Desulfomonile tiedjei DSM 6799: one gene and its partner. The protein of the gene in region 2 interacts with the protein of the main gene of each other region in a pairwise test. Links are inferred from orthologs where the notes say so. Each region holds a gene or a part of one and is shown on either strand. Other genes may lie near its edges.

Region 1 (6,103 bases), 4.9 Mb from region 2 along the record:
TTGAAGGCTCAGGGTGCGTATATTCCTCCCATCGCCATCGCAGGAGGACTTTCTCTGGAGGATCACATCTTTAAAGCAATCGCCCTGGGGGCTCCTTATGTAAAAGCCATCTGTCTCGGCAGAGCCCTCATGACGGCTGCTATGGTCGGCAAAACCAATGGAAAGCTGACTGCAGACAAAATGGAACTTGAAGGCAAAAAACCCGAGGAAGGATATATGGGACTCTTCGCAGTCGCGTCACAGCTCAAAGAGCGATTCGGCGACGACTTCGGCAATCTTCCCGCCGGGGCAATCGGTCTGTACTCGTACGTAGACAGGCTGAAACAGGGGCTGCAGCAACTCATGGCAGGAGCTCGCAAATTCAGGCTCGAATACATCGATCGAAACGACATCGTGAGCTTGACCCGTGAAGCGACCGACATTTCCGGTATCCCGTATATAATGGACTGCGACAAGGCTGAAATCGAAGCCATTCTGTCCGGCAATGGTGAAGCCTTCGGTTTGCATGCAGTGGACAAGAAATAGATGATAGTCTTACGGATATGCTTTGAAAGGAGGTGCCAATATGGCGCCTCTTTTTTTCTCATTCTCAAAAGAATCTGACGATTATAGCGATTGCCAAGAGAATTGTCCGATCGCGCGCAAACAGTAATTGGTAGCTGCCGGCCTCCGTGCGCGCAGACCGTATTATAACCACCTGACGATTTTATGGCAGTTGACGTAATTTCTGACCTTTTTAACACTCTACCCTTTGTAAGGAACGGTAGGGGCCGGCGTCCCTGCCGGACCGACCTGGTTGATTTGTTTTGAAGAATGTGCCGGCACGGAGGCCGGCACCCACCAATTCTTAAGAAGCGCTTTTCGCAATCGGACAAAAATTCTGTCTTTGCTATAATGAGGTGGGTCGGCACCTACCAACACTCCTATCCTCAATCGGGCATTAATTCCGGCAATTACTGTAAATTCGTAGCTTCAGAGGTTGTCGTGAACAGCGCTGAATAGAACAGGAGCCGATGGAGGAACGTCGCAAAAGATCGTTGAGGTATTTATTTGCGGCCAGAGGCAGCTTTTCTGCAAAAAACCGCCAGGAACACGAGAACACAGAAGCCCGAGAATGTTCCGAGCAATGGTAGCTCTGAATAATAAGAAGGGTACAGAGATACCACATACAAACCAGCCGCAATTTCCCCGAACAAGGCTATTCGAAAAAGAGTGCTGGAAAGAACCGGTTTTTCCGGTATTCGATATTCCAATGCGGGCCAGAGAAGAGCGTCCAAACCAATGAACGCGACCGTGGCGCACATTGCGCCTCCCAACACATCCATAGGGAAATGGGCCCCAACGAACACCCTTGAGAGTGAAACCAAAATTCCCCAGAGTATGGCGACAACCGCCACCCAGCGAGACGAAGTGAACCTGACCAGCGTAAGACTTGCAGCCATTGCCGCTGCAGCATGCCCTGAAGGGAACGAGCCGCTCCTCAGGATCGGTCCCAGGAGATGCACTGAATCCATGAGAATGATCGGTCTTGCCAGGGGAATGAGATACTTGAGCGCGTGCGCCAGGCCGCTGGAACACGCGAGAAGCAGTAAGCCGAAGACCGCAATACGCGGATTTATTATGAGAAACACACCGAGCATGACCGTCAGCAGAAAGCCGTCGCCCAATGTGGTGAACCCAAGCCAGATTGTATCCGTGAACGGTGTGTGCAGGCCGTTCATGAAGGCGAACAAGGGACGATTGTACACGGCCACGGGAATAAACAGGAATCCCATGCATATGAGTGCGGCCACAGCGGACACGTTGATTTTGGGTTCTTTAGATATCGAAGACAATGTGCGCCAGGTATCCGGATTCATGTTCCTGCACACTTAAACCGTGATATGTTACACCCTTGATCTCGGCTTCAGGCAGGCAGTTTTCTGGAGGGCTTCCCCATACAAGATTTCCCGTTACTTTGTTTTGGGAAATTTCCAGGACATTCAGGTCGGCCAGGGCAAGACCTTCTGTTTGATATCTGTACAAAATCTCACGTAACCAGGTTACCAGGAGTTCTTCAACAGTGAGTTCCTCGATTTCCAGAAGGATGTTTTTTTCCCGTGCAATCGGGCACCCGGAAAAAAGTGTATCCATCAGACCGAGAGCGGCATTTTGAAACAGCTCCGCCAGATTACCGCCGCGGATCTCCATACGTATATCCGCGGTATGTTCGAGGAATGACCATCCTCGATCAGTGTCCTTGGTCATCATCTTCGTCGGGTGCTTCTTCCGATTCCGGTTCTTCTTCCGATTCCTCTTCGGACTCTTCTTCGGATTCTTCGTCTTCTGTCATTTCTTCCGGCATACCTTCAGGAATCTGTCCTTGCTCTTCTTCCGCTTCGTCCGCTTCCTCATAAGGTTCAGCCCGAGCAACATCCACAACGTATTCCCCCTGATCCATTCTGACCAGGGTTCTGCCCATGGTGTTTCGTCCGATAACGGAAATTTCTTCCATACGGAGTCTGATAATTTTGCCTCCGGACGTGAGAATGAGCAAATGATCGGTATCGCCGACCACTTTGACTGCAACTACTTCGCCCAGCTTTGCGGTATTTTTTATGGTAATGACGCCCTGGCCGCCACGATTCTTGGACGGATACTCTTCAAGTGATGTTCTCTTGCCGAATCCGCTCCTTGTGATCGTCAGGAGCGTGCCGTCATCAGACACCACTTCCATGCCGATGACAGAATCGCCTTTCTTGAGCCTGATTCCGGTTACTCCACGGGCCTGTCGTCCCATAGGTCGTACCTGGCTCTCGTGAAATCTCATAGCGAGACCTCTGGCAGTCGCGAGCAGGATGTGATTTTCCCCTGTTGTGAAGTTCACATCTATAAGTTCGTCATCAGGGTCTATGGTAAGTGCAATCAACCCCGAAAGTCTGGGTCTCGAAAATTCCTCGATAGCAGTCTTCTTGATTTTGCCCTGCCTGGATGTCATGACCACAAACCCTTCGGTGCGTAGTTCCTGAACAGGCAGGATTTTGCGTATCTTCTCACCCGGATCGAGGCGCAACAAATTTATAATGGCTTTCCCACGGGCGTACGGCGATTCTTCCGGTAATTGAAACACGCGAAGCCAGTGGACTCTCCCGCGGTTGGAGAAACACAGAAGCACATCGTGTGAGGACGCATACAGTATCTGGTTCACAACATCGTCTTCTGTCACCTTGGTTCCGATTCTTCCCTTGCCTCCGGGTCTTTGGGATTTGTACAAATTGGCGGGAACTCTCTTAACGTAACCCCTGCTGGAAAAGGTTACGACCATGTCCCCTCTCGGGATAAGGTCCTCATCGAGCATCTCGCCTTTGTCTTCGAGAATTTCTGTACGCCTCGGATCGCCGAACTGATCTTTGGTTTGCTGCAACTCCGTAACGATTATGTCCAGAATTTTCTGTTCGGACGCGAGTATTCCCTCCAGCTCGGCGATTTTTGCCAGGACCTCTGCGAGCTCCTGCAGGATCTTCTCCCGTTCCAAACCGGTAAGCCGTTGCAGACGCATGTCAAGAATCGCTTGAGCCTGCACAGGACTGAGCCCGAATTCTTCCATGAGGGCCTGTTTGGCTGCATTCGGGTTTTCGGATGCTCTGATCACCTGGATAACCCTGTCCAGATTATCCAAGGCTATCTTGAGACCTTCCAGGATGTGGGCCCTCTCACGAGCACGTGCGAGTTCATATCGGGTTCTTCGGATCACGACTTCTTTGCGGAAGTCTATGAATCCCTGAAGAATCTCCTTCAGATTCATCTGCTTTGGGCGGCCTTGATCGACGCTCAAAAGCTGAATGCCGAAATTCGTCTGAAGCTGTGTGAACCTGAAGAGCTGATTGAGAATTACATCGGGGTTTTCGTCCTTTTTTAGCTCAAAAACGACCCGAATGCCCTGACGGTTGGATTCATCCCGGATATCTCGAATACCTGCAATTCTCTTGTCTTTGACCAGGTCGGCAACGTTTTCCACCATACGCGCCTTATTCACGAGATATGGTATTTCCGTCACGACTATTCTCTGGTAACCCTTTCCCGCGTCTTCTATTTCGGTCTTGGCTCGCATAGTAACCGAGCCCCTGCCGGTGGTATACGCATCGATTGCCCCTCGTCTGCCAAGGAGAAAGCCTCCGGTAGGAAAATCCGGCGCGGGAAGATGCTCGATCAGCTCACCCACCGATGCCGAAGGATTCTTGATCAGATGTATCGTGGCATCGATAGTTTCACCAAGATTATGCGGAGGAATGTTTGTCGCCATACCGACCGCTATGCCCTGAGAGCCGATGACCAGGAGCACAGGAAATCGTGCAGGCAAAACCAGGGGTTCTTGAAGAGAGTTGTCGTAATTGGGGACGAAATCGACCGTCTCTTTGTCCAGATCCTCAAGGAGTGCCTGGCAAATGCGATCCATGCGAACTTCCGTGTATCGCATTGCCGCAGCAGAGTCTCCATCCACACTACCGAAGTTGCCCTGCCCATCAATGAACGTGTACCGCATAGAAAAGGGCTGGGCCATGCGGACAATGGAATCGTAAACGGCTGCATCTCCGTGGGGATGATATTGGCCGATGACATCACCGACCGCTCTCGCAGCCTTTCGGTATGCGCGATTCCACAGATTACCCGCTCTGAACATTGCGTAAAGGATTCTCCGGTGAACCGGTTTCAGTCCGTCTCTGAGGTCGGGGAGAGCTCGACCCACAATTACGCTCATAGCGTAATCCAGGTAAGACTTCTGGATCTCCTCTTCTATTCCTACCGTTACCTTGTCACGAAGCACTGCCAAATGCGTTCCCCTTTGCCTCGATATATTCGAGCAGGCCGATTCTTACCAATTTCGATACCCCCAAGGGATCGGCCGAAGAAGTCTGTAAACGATCATTTCTAGCATTTTCCAGAGTGCTGTTCAAGACTCCGCGTCGGAACGGTTTGTCCGCTGACTTACCGGGGGAAGAAGGCCGGTAAACAGTGTTTCCGCCCCATGGAGTTCCGAAAAATGCGGATGTTTCCGTTCGTCGGAATGAGTAGGTACATTCCTTTCGCGAACAGTTGAGAACTCACGTACGTTATACAACTGCAGACTCGTGATTTCCCGGAAAGCCGTGTAACAAAAAAAGCGTGACCAGAGGCTTACTGCATAATAGAATCGCTCTGTTTCGGATTCCGCTCATGATGGCGAAATCCAATTTGATGCTATGCGGTTTGGTTACGAGGGGGATACTTCCATCTTCCTGACGGCACTGCGCATTAAATCAGGCTTCAGGATTCGATGCACGTAATAAGAAAGGAGGAAATGTATATAGATTGTTAGTTGGGTTTCTTCTCGGCTCGGTGTATGTTCGAAGCATAATATCGACTTCCAATACGGTTGCTCCATCTTCCGAGTCCTCAATCCGCGCCTAAACGATCCCCGCTTAACCAAAGAGAATCGAGCCCATACCGCACGACCCTGACTTCCTTCCAAACTATTGCTGTTCAGAAGTCGATTCAATGAAGTAACAGAGTATTAAGGAGAATTATCGATGACAACACACTGCATGGATTGTGATCATTTAGATGAAAGACTGAGGGAGCGCCAAGAAATTCTGCGAAAAGTGTTTACACAAGGTCCGCTGGGGCTTGCCATAGTGGGACTGGATTATCGATGGATTACCGTTAATCCGGCTCTTTGCGAAATGCTAGGGTATACCGAACATGAGCTGAACAACCTGACGTGCGTTGAACTCACCCATCCGGAGGACCTCCAGGTAAATTTGCAGTATTCCGAACAATTGGTAAAGGGTGAGATCTCGTCGTACAGCGTTGAAAAACGTTTCATGAGAAAATGCGGCGAACCTCTGTGGGTTCATAATATCGGCTCTATCATCAGTGATGATAATGGAAAACCGCTCTATTTCCTGTACATGGTCGAGGATATCGAAACACAAAAAAGATCCCAACTTGCCTTGAGAGAATCAGAACAACGCTTACGTCTCATAATCGATTCGTCGCCCGTAGGTATCGGAATAATTCAGAACGGTCGATTCGTCGATGTGAATCCCGCGTTCGCCGCAATGTTTCGTTTCGACTCTCGTGGGGA
Region 2 (8,224 bases):
CCGAACGGAATAAGGGCATAGTCTTGGACGTTCAACCAGGGAGAATCGAGCTCAGTGCAACGCATCCGGATCTCGGCACGGCCAGCGATGTAGTGGAAACAGAATATTCCGGAGATCCCATCACCGTGGTCGTGAATGTCGCGTATCTTATAGAGGCTCTGGGAGCCATCGATTCCGAGCAGGTTTCTCTCAATTTTCTCCAGGAAGGTGCGCCCATAGTAATCAGTCCGGAACCCGTTGCATCCTATTTTAACCTCGTCATGCCCATGCGGAAATGAATCCGCTATAGAGTTCCTGAAAAGAATACACCGGGTCAGCAAAATACGATCCGCAAGGTGGTTCAGAAGCCCGGGCAAATCAACCAATTTTACGTTGGAGAGGAAATTACGCTGTGGAACAACAACAGCAAGTTCATAGCTATGGTGCAGAACATATTAGAGTTTTGGAGGGCCTTGAGGCAGTCAGAAATACGCCGGGAATGTACATTGGCAACACCGGTACTGAAGGTCTTCATCAATTGGTTTGGGAAGTTGTTGACAATGCTGTCGATGAGGCCCTGGCAGGTTTCTGCCACAATATAGATGTCATCGTTCACCTGGATTCGTCAGTCACCATCGAAGATGACGGCCGCGGTATTCCCACGGAAATGCATCCGTCCGAAAAGATCCCCGCAGCGGAAGTAGTCATGACTATGCTGCATGCAGGGGGGAAATTCGATAGCAATACGTACAAAGTATCCGGAGGACTCCACGGGGTCGGTGTTTCGGTCGTGAATGCATTGTCCGAAGTGCTCAAACTCGAAATACGGCGAGGCGGCCAGGTTTATCGCCAAACATACCGGCGAGGAAAAAAAGACAGCGATCTTGAAGTCGTAGGCACTACCAAGAGAAACGGTACAAAAATAACTTTTAAAGCCGATTCGACAATATTCGGCAATCTCGAACTCGGCTATGACATTATAGCTGCCCGTTTACGAGAGCTTGCCTACCTGAATAAGGGCCTCAGGATCAGTTTTGAAGATGAGCGATCCCAAAAGGCGCCAGCCGTTTTTGAGTACGAAGGCGGAATAATCTCTTTCGTGGAACATCTTAACCGGGCCAAAAAGACAATGGATGGGAACCCCATCTATATTATCGGAGAAAAAGACTCCAATTTTATCGAATGCGCCATCCAGTACAACGACGGCTATTCAGAGACAGTATTTTCATACTGCAATAATATCAACACCTTCGAAGGTGGAACACACCTTTCCGGTTTTCGGGCCGCGTTAACGAGGACCGTGAATCAATATGCCAGTTCTAAAAACCTGCTAAAAAACGGAAAAAGTCAGGTGAGCATAAGCGGTGAGGATCTTCGGGAAGGGCTCACGGCTGTTCTCAGTGTCCGAATGCTGAATCCGCAATTTGACAGTCAGACCAAGTCAAAGCTCGGCAATATGGATATCCGCGGAATAGTCGAGCAGTTCGTCAATGACAAGCTTTCTCAATACCTGGAGGAAAATCCCGCTACAGCTCGATGGATAGTGCAAAAGGCTTTAGAAGCCGGTCGCGCCCGTGAGGCGGCCAAGAAAGCCAGAGAACTGACTCGCAGAAAGAGCGCTCTCGAAATATCGGCACTCCCCGGAAAACTGGCCGATTGCCAGGAAAAAGACCCTGAGCAAACAGAGCTTTTCATTGTGGAAGGCGAATCGGCCGGCGGTTCGGCCAAACAGGGTCGGGAGCGAAGAACCCAGGCTGTGCTACCGCTCAAAGGCAAGATTCTCAACGTGGAAAAGGCCCGATTTGACAAAATTATCCAAAGTCAGGAAATACGGACGCTTGTGACCGCTCTTGGAACGGGAATTGGTGAAGAAGATTTCGATGTCTCCAAAATCCGCTATCACAAAATCATCATTATGACTGATGCAGATGTGGATGGATCCCATATCCGAACACTCATCCTGACTTTCTTTTTCAGGTGGATGCCGGATGTTATCAACAGAGGATACCTGTATTTTGCGCAACCGCCTCTTTTTAAAGTGAAAAAGGGAAAACACGAATTCTATGTAAAGGATGAAAGCGATCTTGAGAATATTGTCCTGGATAACGGTTTGGAAAACGTCAGAATTGAAAAAAGCAACGGCGAGCTTCTCGAAGGCACCATACTCGTCAATATAATCAAGAACTTGATGAGAATGGAGAAGATCCTTGATATGTATGAACGAAAGAACATGGAAAGGATCGTTCTCAAAGCTTTTGTGAGAGAAGGGCTTACAGCGGATTCTCTGAGCAGTGAAGATACGGTGCGGGAACTGATGCAAAAAGTGCTCGCCAGACTGGAAACCAAACACCCGTACATCCGACCTGTGATTATGAATATGGAAAAAGACGAAGAAGAATCGAAATACTACGTGGATGTGCAATCGCGACACAATGGATTGACCAGACGTACGAGAATCGATTTTGATATGACCGAGTCCCCGTCCTTTGAAGAGATCGTTTCTATCAACAAACGAGTCACGCTGGTTGGAGAACCCCCCTTCATAATGAAGACGGATGAACGGAGAATCGAAGTCCCGTCATTTTCCAATCTTGTCGAGTTGATAGTGGAAAACGGAAGAAAGAAACTTGCTATTCAGCGTTACAAAGGTCTCGGCGAGATGAACGCCGATCAGTTGTGGGAAACCACCATGAATCCTGAAAACCGGAAGATTCTTCAAGTAGCCATTGAAGATGCGGTCAAAGCCAATGAGATTTTTTCTACACTTATGGGCGATCAAGTGGAGCCGAGACGGGAGTTCATAGAGAAAAACGCGCTGAATGTGGTGAATTTGGATTATTAAAGGCTGCAAAAAAAGGAGGTTGCCTGAGCAACCTCCTTCGATATCATATCCGATTGAAGATTAAAAATATTAGAAGATTAAGAAAATTAGTGGATGCCGGTCTCCACTAATATCTTGTCTTGGAGCTTCGGATAAACGTCAAAATTTCGACAATCGCTTTAACGTTTCGGTTTCTGTGCAAGAAAATCCTTCCAGAGCTTAAACCCGGATTCTGCAGGAGATCCTTTATCGTTCCACCACTGAATAAATTCTTGATAGGTTGTCAAAAACTCATTCCAGTTTCCTGAGGGAGAAACATTCTTTTTCCAATCGGGATACAAGTCATCGTTCGCAAGCGAAAATTCATCCTGACCGAAATTCGGAAATGCCCGCTTGAAAGCGCGTAATTTTTCTTCGGTAGTTAATTCCTTTGTTTCTTGAGGTTTGGTTTGTTGAACAGATGGCGTGCTTGGAATTTGGGTTTCTTTTTCCGCGAGGGGTTCCTCTTTACCAGAAGGAACCGGTACAGCCGCATCCGGAACATTCACAGAAGGCGGCATCATTCCGGGATGACCGCCGCCGGGCATTTGCATTGCCATAGAAGAAGGATCCATGCCCGACATTTGGGGAGGCTGCATCTGCTGGAGTTGTGCTGTAATCCATCCTTTGGAAGGATCGAATTCCTGAATACCTCCAAAAAGCTTGTCTATTCTATAAGCTTTTCCCAGGCCCAAGGGGCTCAAGTAGTGGTATCTATTCTGGATACCGATCATCAGAAGCCCTACTGCCACAATACCCAGGAATATCCATGAATGCAGCGTAGTCCATCCGCCTGTTTGGTTGTTTTCCGAAACGGGACGACGTGTTTCCTCGTTTCCCAGCATGCGGAAGCCTCCTTGTAAAAACGTTCTCGTTTAGATGTCTGGATAAATTAAAAATATCACATTTGATTTTGTTTGTAAACACCGTTACATGTACTGCTTTTCAGCTACGTGCACGGAAATTATCAGTAACTGTGCGAAGCACAGCATACACTTTTGCAGCGGGAATCTCTACGGCAAATGTCGGATAAAGGAAACAAATATCCGCAATCCTGATGCTGTCACCATCTGCGCGAGAGTGCAGGGCGTGAATGAGGCTGTGGAGCAGGTTTCTTGGGAAATAACAATAGCAGAACAATCCCCACCACGAATCCACCCATGTGAGCCCAATATGCTACCCCACCGGCGTCTTGCTGAACGGAGGCCAGCGATGCACTGCTTATGAACTGGAACACAAACCAGAATATCAGAAAAGCGAACGCAGGAATTTCAACAATACGAATAATGATGACGATAATGAAGAGCGTCAAAACTCGGGCATGAGGAAAGCTGATCAGGTACGCTCCCAGAACTCCGGATATCGCGCCGCTTGCCCCGATAGTAGGAATTCTGGACTCCGGACTGGACATTACGTGTATGACTGAAGCGCCTATTCCACAAAGGAGATAAAAGAGGAAAAATTTGAAATGTCCTAATCTACCTTCGATATTGTCACCGAAAATCCACAGGAACCACATATTCCCAATGATGTGCATCCATCCTCCATGCATGAAGATGGAGGTAAACATCGGGATCAAGGCATTTCCTATGAACCCTCCCCGAAAATGGTCGTAAGCAACCACGTGTAGGGGAATCAGACCATATTGCCAGAGAAAATTTTCGAGTCTCGGTCCGAGTGAAATTTCGTACATCCACATAAATGAATTGAGAATGATGATGAGAATAGTAACAAAGGGAAAACTCTCAGATTGAATGTCATCTCTCAGCGGAAACATGTATCATACCTCTTTATCCACTTACGAGTTGCTTCACAATTATTTGTATCGTTGATTGAGATTACAGTTCCGATTTACATCGTAATTCCATTATATGGATCATTTCGCAATTAGAACAAGTGTATAAAACAGTGTCCAATTGCGAAAAGCACTTCTCGACAATTGGTAGGTGCCGTGCCTCCGTGCCGGCACATTTTTCAAACACAAATCAATCTCTTCGGGCCAGCAGGGACGCCGGGCCCTTCCCGTTCATTAAAGCACAATGTGTTCAAAAGTAAGAAATTTCGTCAACTGCTGTAAAAATAGCGGGAGTCATTAAGAAGAGGTTCGGGGAAGCGGGGAAACCCTCCTGATAAGAAGGGTTTCTTCGCTAGATTAGTGCTTTTTCATTCTGGGCGGGGACAATGCCAGAATTGGCTCGATCATCCGGTCAAAGGCCTTTGCGGCAGCCGAAGTTGGATATTCCAACACAAACGGTTTTCCTTCATCCGAGGCAGTGACCAGTCGAGGATCCAACGGTATGCGTCCCAGGAATTTAAATCCCGTTTCTCTTGCAAGCCGTTCTCCACCACCACTCTTGAATAACTCGTGTTCCGTACCACAATTGGAACACACAAAACCGCTCATATTTTCGACTATGCCGAAAATAGGCATTTCCACGGCCCTGCAAAAACGAATGGATTTCTTCACATCCTGCAAAGCCAGCTTTTGCGGAGTGGTAACGATAATCGCCCGAGATCGCGGTGGAGCCATCTGACAAATTGAAAGCGGCTCGTCTCCAGTTCCGGGAGGAGCATCCACGATGAGAAAATCGAGATTGCCCCAGTCAACTTCAGCGATGAATTGCTTTATCAAACGATGTTTCATGGGGCCGCGCCATATGACTGCTTCATGGGCCTGGTCTTTGAGGACAAACTCCACGGACATAACCTTCAGATTGTTGTTGTACTGAATGGGACTCATGCCCCGTTGCGATTGTCCCTGGACAGAAGCGCCTTCCAACTTCAACAGAGTAGGTATGCTCGGCCCGTGAATGTCTATATCCAGCAACCCGACCTGCCTGTCGGATGCAGCCAGAGCTGCAGCAAGATTTACTGCGACAGTACTCTTTCCCACGCCTCCTTTTCCCGAAAGAATCATAAGCGTGTTTTCGATTCTGGTGAGACTGTCTGCAAGCATGAGTTCTTCGCGCAATTCCTGTAATTCTTCTTTGGATAAAGGGGGTTTCTTCTCTGCCATTCTACATTACCTTATTCTAAGACTGGTTCGTTCTGTATACCTTTAGGATTTTGCATCTCCTGGTCGGAAAAGTGTGTAGCAGTCGAAATAACACCTGACTTTTTGAACAACTTACCTTTTATGAGAAACAGTAGGGCCCAGCGTCCCTGCTGGGCTGAACTGATCGATTTGTTTGGACAAATGTGCCGGCACGGAGGCACGGCACCCACCAATTCTTGAATGTCGGCTACTGCCAACTAGACTACTCCGGCTGAATGCAGGAAGGGATTGGCAATATTTAAAGAACTGCATAACAGATTGAAAAATCTATCATGGTTCCTGTAAATATTTGCCATGGCATTCAAGCAATCTCAATGGCTTCCAGGATCTTTCTCGGTTTTACCCTGTGGACGTCCAGACCGATCTGCTTGGGATTGAAGCCGAGAGCCAGGCCGACAAGCTGAGTCAAATAGAAAGTGGGAACTTTCTCTTTCTCTTTCGTTTTGCGACCAAGCACGATTTGTCCCATGTCGAACTGCTCGAAACATGAAGGACAGATCACCGACAGTGCATGAATGTTGCGTTCCCGAATGTACGAGAGCTTTTGCCGTGTAATTTCGTATCCTGCATCCTGGTCCATATTAGCGCCCAGAGGAGATCCGCAACACAGGAATTTTCGGGAATACTCCACCGGTTCTACCCCGATGATCGACAAGAGATGATCCATCTTCACAGGAACGTACGATTCCGCATCGGACAATTCTCCGGGATACATGATCTTTGGAGGCCGGAAATAATGGCAGCCATAATGGCAGCCAATCCGTAGCGGAACATCCCGGACTCGTTCTTTCAACAGTCGTTCCACCACAGAATCCTGATAGAGCACATCCAGGATATGCGTTACATTGATTGTTCCCTTGAACTGATGATTGTACTCTTCCAGGATGCGATTGACCTTGCGTCGTTTCGAATCACTCTGTTTCAGGATGTGATTTGCTTCTTTCAATGTGTTCACGCATCCTGAACACAAGGTCAGCAAATCGACACCGGCTTCTTCCGCAAGACACAGGTTTCGAGCCGCAAGCGCCAGCCATGATTCGTAGTGCACCAGCTTCATGCTCGTCGGAGGAGGACAACACGAAAAGGGTAAGTCCAGCAGTTCAATACCTAATCGCTCACACACCAGCCGGGTTGCAGCTTCAAAGCCGGGATATTTTATCGGGATTGCACATCCCAGATACAGGGCATATTTCATGTTCACCTTTCAAAACCGGGCCGTAGCCTGGAATGCTCAAAACTCTATGATATCGTCCAATCCGCTTTTCTTCAGAAGATCTCGGATTTCTTCCACAGGAGCCGGAGGCAGAGGCGCCAGACCATGGTGTGCACGCATCTCGTCCAATTGATGAACGATCATCGAACGACCGGTCTTGGCAAGCAGTTCAATAGCCATGCTGAGCCTCATTGGAATGTTTCCCCGACGTGCCGCAGAATTGCGAAGGGCAACTAGCAGGTCCGAAATGGGAATTTTCTGAGGACATCTGTCTTCGCACACGTTGCAAGTGCAGCAAAGCCATATTTTCTCGTCTTCCACCACCTTGTCGTGACCCAGATTGAGGCACTTCAAAATAGTCTCTCTGGGACCGTACGCGGGAGCAACCTCCATAGCCGGACAGGAACCCGTACATCGAGCACACTGATAACATTCGTACAGATCTTCCCGAGAGAAGTGTTTCCAGACTTTTATCGTCATGCTTCACTCTTCTTGTTGAAAGACTTTGTCAGTTTTTCGGCTGCTTCTTCTATTTCCTGGGGTGTGAGTTTTCTCAAGCCCTCTTCCATTTCCTTTATGACCTTTGCGAACTGAGCCCCTTCAGCAGCCGACACCCAGGCTAATCTCAGACGATCCTTGTTAATCCCGAGCTTCTCCATGCGTTTCCAGAAACGATCTACTCTTCGTGCAGTATTCTGGTTCGCATTGTTGTAATGGCAGTCTGCAGGATGGCAACCTGAAACCAGGACGCCGCCGGCGCCCATGCTGAAGGCCTTTTCAATCCAGGATGGAGATACCCGAGCAGAACACATAGTGCGTATAATGCGAACATTATGCGGATACTGCATCCTCGACACTCCGGCAAAATCCGCACCGGCATACGAACACCAGTTGCACGCGAACGCCAAAATCTTGTTGTGCGGGTCAATAGCCAAAGCTGCATCGATTTGCGACACGATCTGTTCTTCTGTGAAGTGGGCCTGGTCAATGGCTCCAAACCTGCACTCAGGAACACAGGCCCCGCATCCCTGACACGCTGCTTCGATAACCCTGTAGAATCCCTGTTCTTTACTGCCTTCAATGGCATGATAGGGACAAACGCGAGCGCACAGACCAC

Evidence for each region. The genes of interacting proteins can lie anywhere in the genome.
Region 1: the proteins of gyrB (region 2) and gyrA interact in binary tests that used the Escherichia coli proteins (3 or more experiments, as listed by UniProt). The link is inferred for Desulfomonile tiedjei DSM 6799 from one-to-one orthologs.

What each region holds. Positions count from the first base shown.
Region 1 is NC_018025.1:4,881,047-4,887,149, forward strand. Bases 2,021-5,197 are described here. They hold gyrA (DNA gyrase subunit A), read right to left. Parts: upstream 4,811-5,197; coding sequence 2,231-4,810; downstream 2,021-2,230. Other genes in these bases: DESTI_RS20830 (archease), read right to left, coding at 2,021-2,190. Also shown: DESTI_RS20820 (FMN-binding glutamate synthase family protein), read left to right, coding at 1-525; DESTI_RS20825 (phosphatase PAP2 family protein), read right to left, coding at 1,047-1,859; more of DESTI_RS20830, read right to left, coding at 1,819-2,020; DESTI_RS29220 (PAS domain-containing hybrid sensor histidine kinase/response regulator), read left to right, coding at 5,547-6,103. UniProt on the Escherichia coli protein: A type II topoisomerase that negatively supercoils closed circular double-stranded (ds) DNA in an ATP-dependent manner to maintain chromosomes in an underwound state.
Region 2 is NC_018025.1:2,509-10,732, forward strand. What follows is about bases 1-3,106. They hold gyrB (DNA topoisomerase (ATP-hydrolyzing) subunit B), read left to right. Parts: upstream 1-391; coding sequence 392-2,821; downstream 2,822-3,106. Other genes in these bases: dnaN (DNA polymerase III subunit beta), read left to right, coding at 1-278; DESTI_RS00035 (hypothetical protein), read right to left, coding at 2,980-3,106. Outside these bases: more of DESTI_RS00035, read right to left, coding at 3,107-3,684; DESTI_RS00040 (rhomboid family intramembrane serine protease), read right to left, coding at 3,903-4,616; DESTI_RS00045 (Mrp/NBP35 family ATP-binding protein), read right to left, coding at 4,992-5,855; DESTI_RS00055 (CoB--CoM heterodisulfide reductase iron-sulfur subunit B family protein), read right to left, coding at 6,196-7,089; DESTI_RS28145 (4Fe-4S dicluster domain-containing protein), read right to left, coding at 7,126-7,587; CoB-CoM heterodisulfide reductase HdrA2, read right to left, coding at 7,584-8,224. UniProt on the Escherichia coli protein: DNA gyrase negatively supercoils closed circular double-stranded DNA in an ATP-dependent manner to maintain chromosomes in an underwound state.